2 regions of the Shewanella sp. 8A genome follow, and region 2 is predicted to be linked to the other one. Evidence: predicted binding sites of a transcription regulator. Region 2 holds the regulator's gene; the other holds the start of a gene.
The links. Region 2 encodes LexA, which represses DNA repair genes until DNA is damaged. Its sites were predicted from a motif close to TACTGTATNNNNATACAGTA; they were not measured.
Positions count from the first base shown of each region.

Region 1 (4,194 bases), on a different contig from region 2:
GTTCTATTTCTGCAACGGTTAAAACCCCAGTCTATAGTGCTAATGGCGAACTTATTGGCATTGGTGGTATGGATATTCTGATCGATACCATTGGTAAAAACCTGTTAGCACCGATTAAATACCGCAACTATGGCCAAGCCTTCCTGATGACGGATGAAGGTAAGCTTGTGTATTTCCCTGGATTCTCGGATAAATTCCCGCCGGGCTCACTTGCTAATCAGGTTGATAGCCAATTTAAAGATACCTCCGGTTTTACAGCATTAATGCAACAAATGCAGCGCGAGCCTCAGGGGTTTGCCGAGGTCAGTTTTAATGGCGTATCACAGCGAGTGACCTTTGTGACTGTAGGCGGGGATTGTCCTAAGCAAAAGTGGCATTTAGCCTTTATGTTGCCCCATGAAGTAATTGAAGCGCCTGTTACCAAAGCCTTTTGGAATGCCTGTTTTGTTGCATTAGGGATCATGCTGTTAGTGGGGATTACTGTTTGGTTGATGCTATTGCCCTTTAGACGCCAGCTCAGCAAATTACTCGATGCCATGGAAGATATTGCCGAGGGTGACAGTGACTTATCCCAACGTATTTTGATGGAGCGCGAAGATGAGTTAGGCAAGTTGGGTGATGCCTTCAATCGTTTTGCTGAAAAGGTGCAGCAAATGTTACTGCATACCCGTAGCTTAACCCAAGAGGTCGGCACTGGAGTGATGGATGCGCGCCAAGTGTGTGATTTAGCTGTCTCGTCGGTGTCATCGCAAAAACAACAAATCGATTCTGTCGCCACGGCAGCAACTCAAATGGCGCAGACTAGCCAAGAAATGGCGATAAGTGCTCAACGCGCAAATGATTTTGCCGAAAAGGCACAGACTCAGGCCCTTGGTGGTACGCAAATCGTGTCCCGTGCGACCGAAGGGATGAAGGCATTATCGGTTCAAGTCATCGAAGCGGCTAATGTGATTAAGCGGCTACGAAGCAGCTCAGAGCAAATTGGTGAAGTCTTGAGCGTGATCCGCAATATTGCCGACCAAACTAACTTGCTGGCATTGAACGCGGCCATCGAGGCGGCGCGGGCGGGTGATCAAGGTCGAGGCTTCGCCGTTGTTGCTGACGAAGTGCGCACGCTGGCTTTGCGTACCCAAGATTCTACCGCCAATATTCAAGGCATTATCCAAACTCTGCAACAAAGTGCGCTACAAGCCGAACAAGTGATGGAATCAGGGGTTGAGCAGGCAAGAGTAGGGCAAGACTTAACCACGCAAGTCGAGCAAGCCCTCAGCGACATCGCCAGTGCGATTACGTCTATCCAGCAGCAAACGGTGGAAATTACTGTGGCGATAGGCCAGCAGGCAGTGGTTGCCGATGAAGTGGCGCAAAACGTGGTGAGCGTGCGTGGTTTATCCGATCAATCCCTATTGTCAAGCCAAGATCTCTCCCAAAGTCTACAAGGATTTGAGCAAGCAACTCGAGAACTGACACGTAATATTGGTCAATTTAAAATTTAAATGCTGTTGTTTTAAAACCAAAGGAGCCTTAGCGTTCCTTTGGTTTTTTTGGGAATGTTATACTTGGATAAGGATGCTTGAGTCGATAGGTGAACTTCGCGACTGCGTAAATATGTCCTAGATACTTGATTACTGTTTTTATATACAGTATTTTGGGTGTTGGAGGAACCTTTAGTGCGAAAAATCATTCATGTTGATATGGATTGCTACTTTGCTGCGGTGGAAATGCGAGACTTTCCCGAATACCGTGGTAAACCGTTAGCCGTTGGTGGGAGCCGTGAGCGGCGAGGGGTTATCAGCACCTGTAATTACGAAGCGCGCCGATTTGGTGTGCGCTCCGCTATGGCAACGGCTTATGCGCTTAAACTGTGCCCAGACTTAATTCTTGTCCCCGGTCGAATGCAGGTCTATAAGGATATATCGCAACAAATTCGCGCTATCTTCTCTCGATACACTGAATTGATTGAACCCCTCTCCCTCGATGAAGCCTACTTAGATGTTAGCGATTGCAAGCTGTTTAAGGGCTCTGCAACTCTGATTGCTGAAGCGATTCGCCATGATATTTTGGCCGAAACAGGGCTTACTGCTTCGGCTGGCGTTGCTCCTGTTAAATTCCTCGCCAAGGTGGCCTCTGACTTAAATAAACCTAATGGTTTGTATGTTATTTCGCCCGACAAGGTTCCTGAGTTCATTAAAACCTTATCCCTACGCAAGATCCCCGGTGTGGGGAAAGTCACCGCAGAAAAACTTTCCTCTTTGGGGTTAAATACTTGCGGAGATATACAAACTTATCCAAAACAAGACCTTATTACTCGTTTTGGCAAATTTGGTGCCGTATTAATTGAAAGATCCCATGGGATTGATGAGCGTGGGTTATCAGTGAGTCGCGAGCGTAAATCTGTCGGCGTTGAAACTACGTTGGCGCAGGATATTTATACCCTCGAGCAGTGCCAGCAAGTGATGCCTGGATTAATACAAGAGTTATCAACTCGCCTAAGTCGTAGTGCCAAGGATCGACAAATCCATAAGCAGGTGGTGAAGCTTAAATTCAGTGACTTTAAACAAACAACCATTGAACATCGCAGTAATGATGTGTCTGTGATGATGTTTTACGAATTATTATCCCAGGCAATGACAAGGCAAGAAGGGAGGGGGATTCGGCTACTCGGCGTGGCTGTGGGACTTACTGATAAATCACCGATTGCGAAGGTTGATCCATTGCAAACCCAACTCGCGTTATCAATTTAATCAATCTCATCCCTTACACGTTATCAATCGCTATAACTTAAAGCGGCTGACTAAGGCTGTTAGTTCATTGGCCATGGTTGAAAGTTGGATACTTGCAGCATGGATTTCGTCTGTTGTATGTCGACTCTCTTCTGATTGCTCTGCAATATGCTGAATATTGTGATGGCTTTCGTTTTCCATTATTGACTGTGCTTTCGCGGCAAGCGCGATTTGATTATTCATTTCGCTGATTTCGCTCACCATTTCCGCAATATGAGCCAAAGCTTCTCCAGCATTGCTGGCGGCTTCCACACTAGCAATCGCTTTTTGATTACCGATATTGATAGCTGCAACGGCACTTTGAGTGCCATTTTGGACATTCGCTATCATCAGTTTTATTTCCTCCGTTGATTGATGGGTTTTGGAGGCGAGAGAGCGCACTTCATCGGCCACGACGGCAAAACCTCGGCCTTGTTCTCCTGCACGAGCGGCTTCAATAGCAGCATTTAGGGCAAGTAAATTGGTTTGTTCGGCGATAGCTTGAATCACTTCAAGTACTTTTCCTATGTGCTGCCCTTCGAGCTCTAGCTTGTTAATTTGGTTTTCTGCTTGGCTAACATCTTGGGCGAGTTGTCGGATAACAGCTATGGTGTTTTGTACTTTTTCTTGGCCTGTGGCGGTAAAGTTGTCAGCCTGTTTAGCCGCCTCTGCTGCATGGTTAGCGCTGCTTGAAACCTCTTGCACAGAGGCTGCAATATGGTCGCTTGCATCAGCCACTTTCCGAGTCGTTTCTTCCTGTGTCCTTAAGGTTTGCTTGGCCATTTCGCTGGCGTGGGCAAGCCCTTGTGCTGATAGCGTAAGCCTGGCGGTCGAGTCTTTAAACTGCGAAATAATACTATGCAGATTGTCCAGGAAATGATTAAAGGCACGGGCTAAGTCTCCAAGCTCATCCTTGGAGGTTAAGTTAATCCTTGCTCTTAAGTCTCCATCACCATCGGTAATATCATGAATTTTCGCCAATAAAACAGCGAGTGGCCGACTAATTAATTTAGGTAATGCTATGACATAGATGGCGCAAATAATAATGCTGATTGCAAGGGCGACAAGTTGTAGTTTTTGTCCTTCTAGGGCATCAGCTTCAACTTGTTCTACGGCACCCTTTGTATGGCTATTTAGCTCATCGGTCAGATGACTGATTTGTACATGGAGCTTATCAAAGAGGGTTGCACCTTGACCAAAGCTTAAATCTATTGCTGTGGTGCGACCATTTCGGCCATTGTTAGTGCGTTGATTACTAATTTCATTGGTTATTTTTTGCCATTCATTAAAGGTTTGGGTTAACTCTGTGAGTTGATTTAGAGCCTGCTGGCTTGTTGTTACCTTGGCAAAATGTGTTAAGTGTTGGTTGACTAGCTCAATACTTTGGTTGTGTTGCTTCAAAAGTTGGTTGTAGGAGTCTGTTCCAACATTA
Region 1 is NZ_JAMDJP010000011.1:19,201-23,394, reverse strand. It holds gene M0413_RS10295 (methyl-accepting chemotaxis protein) at 1-1,496, shown strand, start outside; gene dinB (DNA polymerase IV) at 1,671-2,744, shown strand; gene M0413_RS10285 (methyl-accepting chemotaxis protein) at 2,775-4,194, opposite strand, start outside.
Region 1: the regulator LexA is predicted to act here: its motif matches at 1,627-1,646, upstream of dinB (DNA polymerase IV).

Region 2 (4,194 bases):
GACCGCTCAGCGGCCCGGTAGCTATGGGGCTGCCTTTGAGATGAGGGAATACGCCTTTGAGACCTTCGCCATTAGGTTGATGGCAGGCTGCGCAGTGACCAAGGTAAACTTGCTCACCCTGAGTCATCAGCTCTTCTTTACTCAGTGTTTGCGATAAGGCGGCTTGTGCGGCTTGCGCTGCGGCATTGGCAGCTTGTTTTTGTTCTGCAACCCAAGCATCGAACTCGGCTTCGGGCAGTGCCTGAACCACTATCGGCATAAATCCATGATCTTTACCGCAAAGCTCGGCACATTGGCCACGGTAAATGCCGGGTTTATCGATACGGGTCCACGCCTCGTTGATAAACCCTGGGTTAGCATCTTTTTTCACTGCAAAATCTGGTACCCACCATGAATGGATAACATCTTCAGAAGTCATCAGAAAGCGGATTTTTCTATTTACAGGCAGGACAAGGGGCTTATCGACCTCGAGTAAGTAGTGCTTTCCCTTGGCCTCACTACCTTCGATTTGAGGTCTTGGTGTGGCGAGAATACTGTAAAACTCAATATCTTGATCGAAATAGCTGTAATGCCACTTCCATTGCGATCCTGTGACTTTTACCGTGAGATCGGCATTGCTGGGGTCTTCCATGGCAATCAGAGTTTTAGTTGCCGGAATCGCCATTAAGATCAGAATGATAAAGGGAATTATCGTCCAAGCGATCTCAACTTTTGTACTCTCATGGAAGTGTGACGCGACCGCGCCCTTGGATTTTCTGTGGTTGATCATGGCATAAATCATCACGCCAAAAACCACTAAGCCTATCGCGCAGCAGATATACAGAATCGTCATGTGCAGGTGGTATACCTTGCCACTGATTTCTGTTACGCCAGGCGTCATATTGAACCGCATGTCTGCTGCGGCCAACGGTGGGGCGAATAGCACCACGAGTAAACAATACAACCATTGCTTCACAAGACTTCTCCTCTGCTAATTGCAAATAGCAACTACAAAGAAGAGCAACACAGTAAGTCTCAACTCTATGCAAACTCTTCAGTTCCCAAAAAAGTGTTTCTGACTTCAACGTGCGTTGGCGGCTTACTTATGATCAAGTATTGTTACTGCTGTTATTAGCCACACTGGCACATACTGCTGAATAAACCCATTATTCTCAATTCTTGTGGGCGAGCGATATTCGAAAATAACGCGATATTTCTGCCTAAACAGGCCATATATCATGTGCGCCTAAATCAAACATACTTGCTGTTTAAAAATTGATCAAGATCACTTCTTTTTCTAATTGTCTGAAAAATTGCCAAAAAAAAGCCTCACATTCACAGGTGAGGCGGCTTTCAAGGCTAAATACGGTGTGAAAAATTTTTAATGAACAGAGCTGAAAAATGCGGGTTGAGTAAATTTAGCCGATTGTGTGAGATTGGTGCTAGAAGGTTGGTCATTCGTTGAACCTTCAAGCACGATACCCATTGCACGTGCGCTCTTTGCTACAATTTGTAGGCGACGATTATCGCGAGTATCTAGGGCGTTAATCCAAGTAATCACTGCGCTAGATGTGCCACTGGTTAAGGCTTTTTCCATCGCCCAAAGGGTTTCGACCTCATCTTTTGCGTGAACCAATAGTACGCGATCCATGCGCACACCTGCGTTTGCTAATAGCTGCTTGTAGCCAATACTAGGTGGGTTGATGAGCACTATCCATCTTCCCTGTTGGCTCAGTTGGGCAAGTTGTTTGCTCAGCTGTGTCAGCTCTTGGCGCCCTTGGCTCTGAGTTGGCATAGTGACTATTGATGTATGCTGCCAGTCGGTCTCTGTATCTCGAACCGTATCGAGCCATAAACCGGGGTGACGCGGGGCATTACCTAATAGTTTGTTCATAGCCAATCTCCGTTGCGGATCACCCCTACGGCGAGCCCTTCAATTGTTAGACTTTGGAAACTCAAATCGACTTTAATCGGTGAATAGTCTTCATTCTCGGCATGTAGGTAGACTAAATTACCTTTTTTTTCAAAGCGTTTTACGGTTACATCATCATCAACGCGAGCAACAACAACTTGTCCATTGCGCGCTTGTTGTACTTTATGAACGGCAAGCAGGTCACCCTCAAGGATGCCGATATTCTTCATACTGTCGCCTTTTACGCGCAGCAGGAAATCGGCAGCAGGGTGGAACATGCTGGGGTCGACTTGGTAATACTGTTCGACATGCTCTTGGGCGAGAATAGGTTCACCCGCTGCCACTTGGCCGATAAGTGGCAAGCCTGTTTCGCGGTTATCTTCTTCCTCTACAGGGAGACGGATCCCGCGGGAAGTACCAGGCATGATCTCGATGCAGCCTTTTTTCGCCAATGCCTTAAGGTGTTCTTCTGCGGCATTTGCACTTTTAAAACCCAAACGGGTGGCAATTTCGGCCCGAGTGGGTGGCATGCCAGTCTCGGCAATATTACGTTTAATCAGCTCTAAAATTTCGGCTTGGCGTGGCGTCAACGGTCTCATGGTCTTTCCTGTTTTTCTATACAGTTACTGTTAGTATATACAGTATTATTTGTAGTGCAAGTATTAACCACTTTTAACTTGGTCAGCTAGATCTGCAAATAACCGTAATCGTCATCTATGGGGTGAATGCCATTTGCACGGCAGCAATAAATGGCGTTGCCTAAAGTGCGTTACTAAGTCATTAAAATCAGCCGCTGAATCCTGCATCTTTAGGTTGTTTGGGTATATTCTCTAGAATCTGGTATTCTATGGGGCTAATGAACGTACTTACATTGCATAAGAATAATGCCTAAACAAGACTCTCTTTGGTTGAAATCATTACGTTGGATCCAAAAGCACTTAGTGCACACTATTGTTGTGCCACAGGATCCCTTTGCCGATCTGAATCTGGATGCCTCCAGACCGCTTGCTTATGTAATGAAAACAGAATCCCTGAGTGATATTGCTGCGTTAAGCGAGATCACCACGAAACTTGGTTTGCCAAGCCCTTACGAGCCGCTGGTGGTGAATGGCGTTGTGGCGCCACGGGTGGTATGCCTTGAAGGTCGTAAGCCCTTATTTGGTGAACGCGCCAGCAATGAGCCATTCCTCGAATGTTTTATGCGTTTGTTGGCCGTCCATAAGGAAAAGCCAGAGTTAGATATCCAGCTGGTGCCTGTGAGTCTGTATTGGGGTCGTACTCCGGGTAAAGAAGACGACACCATGAAGGCGGCAGTGCTTGAGCGCGAGAACCCTACTTGGTTACGCAAGTGTTTGATGATCTTATTTTTAGGTCGTCATAACTTTGTGCAATTTTCTAATGCGGTATCGCTGCGTTACATGGCCGACGAACATGGAACCGATATGGGCATTGCCCATAAATTGGCTCGAGTAGCGAGAGTGCATTTCCGTCGCCAACGTAAGGTGATGACGGGGCCTGTGTTGCCTAATCGTCAGGCGTTATTCCATTCCTTGCTGAAATCTGAATCCTTACGTAAGGCGATTCAGGAAGAAGCCGCGAGCAAGAAGATTTCTGAAACCCAAGCGCGTGAAACGGCAATTGAATATCTTGATGAAATTGCAGCAAATTATTCCGATAGTCTCGTACGTATTGCTGAGCGCTTTTTAACGTGGTTATGGAACAAGCTCTACAGCGGTATTAACATCAAAGGTGCTGAGCATATTCGGCAGTTACACCACGATGGTCATGAGATTGTGTATGTGCCCTGCCATCGCAGCCATATGGATTACCTGCTGTTATCTTACATTCTGTATTACCAAGGTATGGTGCCACCGCATATTGCTGCGGGTATCAACCTAAACTTCTGGCCTGCGGGGCCGCTGTTCCGCCGTGGCGGGGCTTTCTTTATTCGCCGTAGTTTTAACGGCAACAAACTCTATACTGCAGTGTTCCGTGAGTACCTCGATCAGCTGTTTGCTAAGGGATATTCGGTTGAGTATTTCTCTGAAGGTGGCCGTTCTCGTACCGGTCGTCTATTGGCACCGAAAACGGGCATGATCGCTATGACGATCAACAGTGTGTTGCGTGGTATCGAACGCCCAGTCACCTTAGTGCCTGTGTATTTAGGCTACGATCACGTGATGGAAGTGGCGACCTATCACAAAGAGCTAAGCGGTAAGAAAAAACAGAAAGAATCTGTATGGCAAGTCTTTGGTGCTATTCGTAAATTAGGTAATTTTGGCCAAGGTTATGTCAACTTTGGT
Region 2 is NZ_JAMDJP010000009.1:150,712-154,905, forward strand. It holds gene coxB (cytochrome c oxidase subunit II) at 1-955, opposite strand, end outside; gene M0413_RS09340 (cell division inhibitor SulA) at 1,361-1,873, opposite strand; gene lexA (transcriptional repressor LexA) at 1,870-2,490, opposite strand; gene plsB (glycerol-3-phosphate 1-O-acyltransferase PlsB) at 2,776-4,194, shown strand, end outside.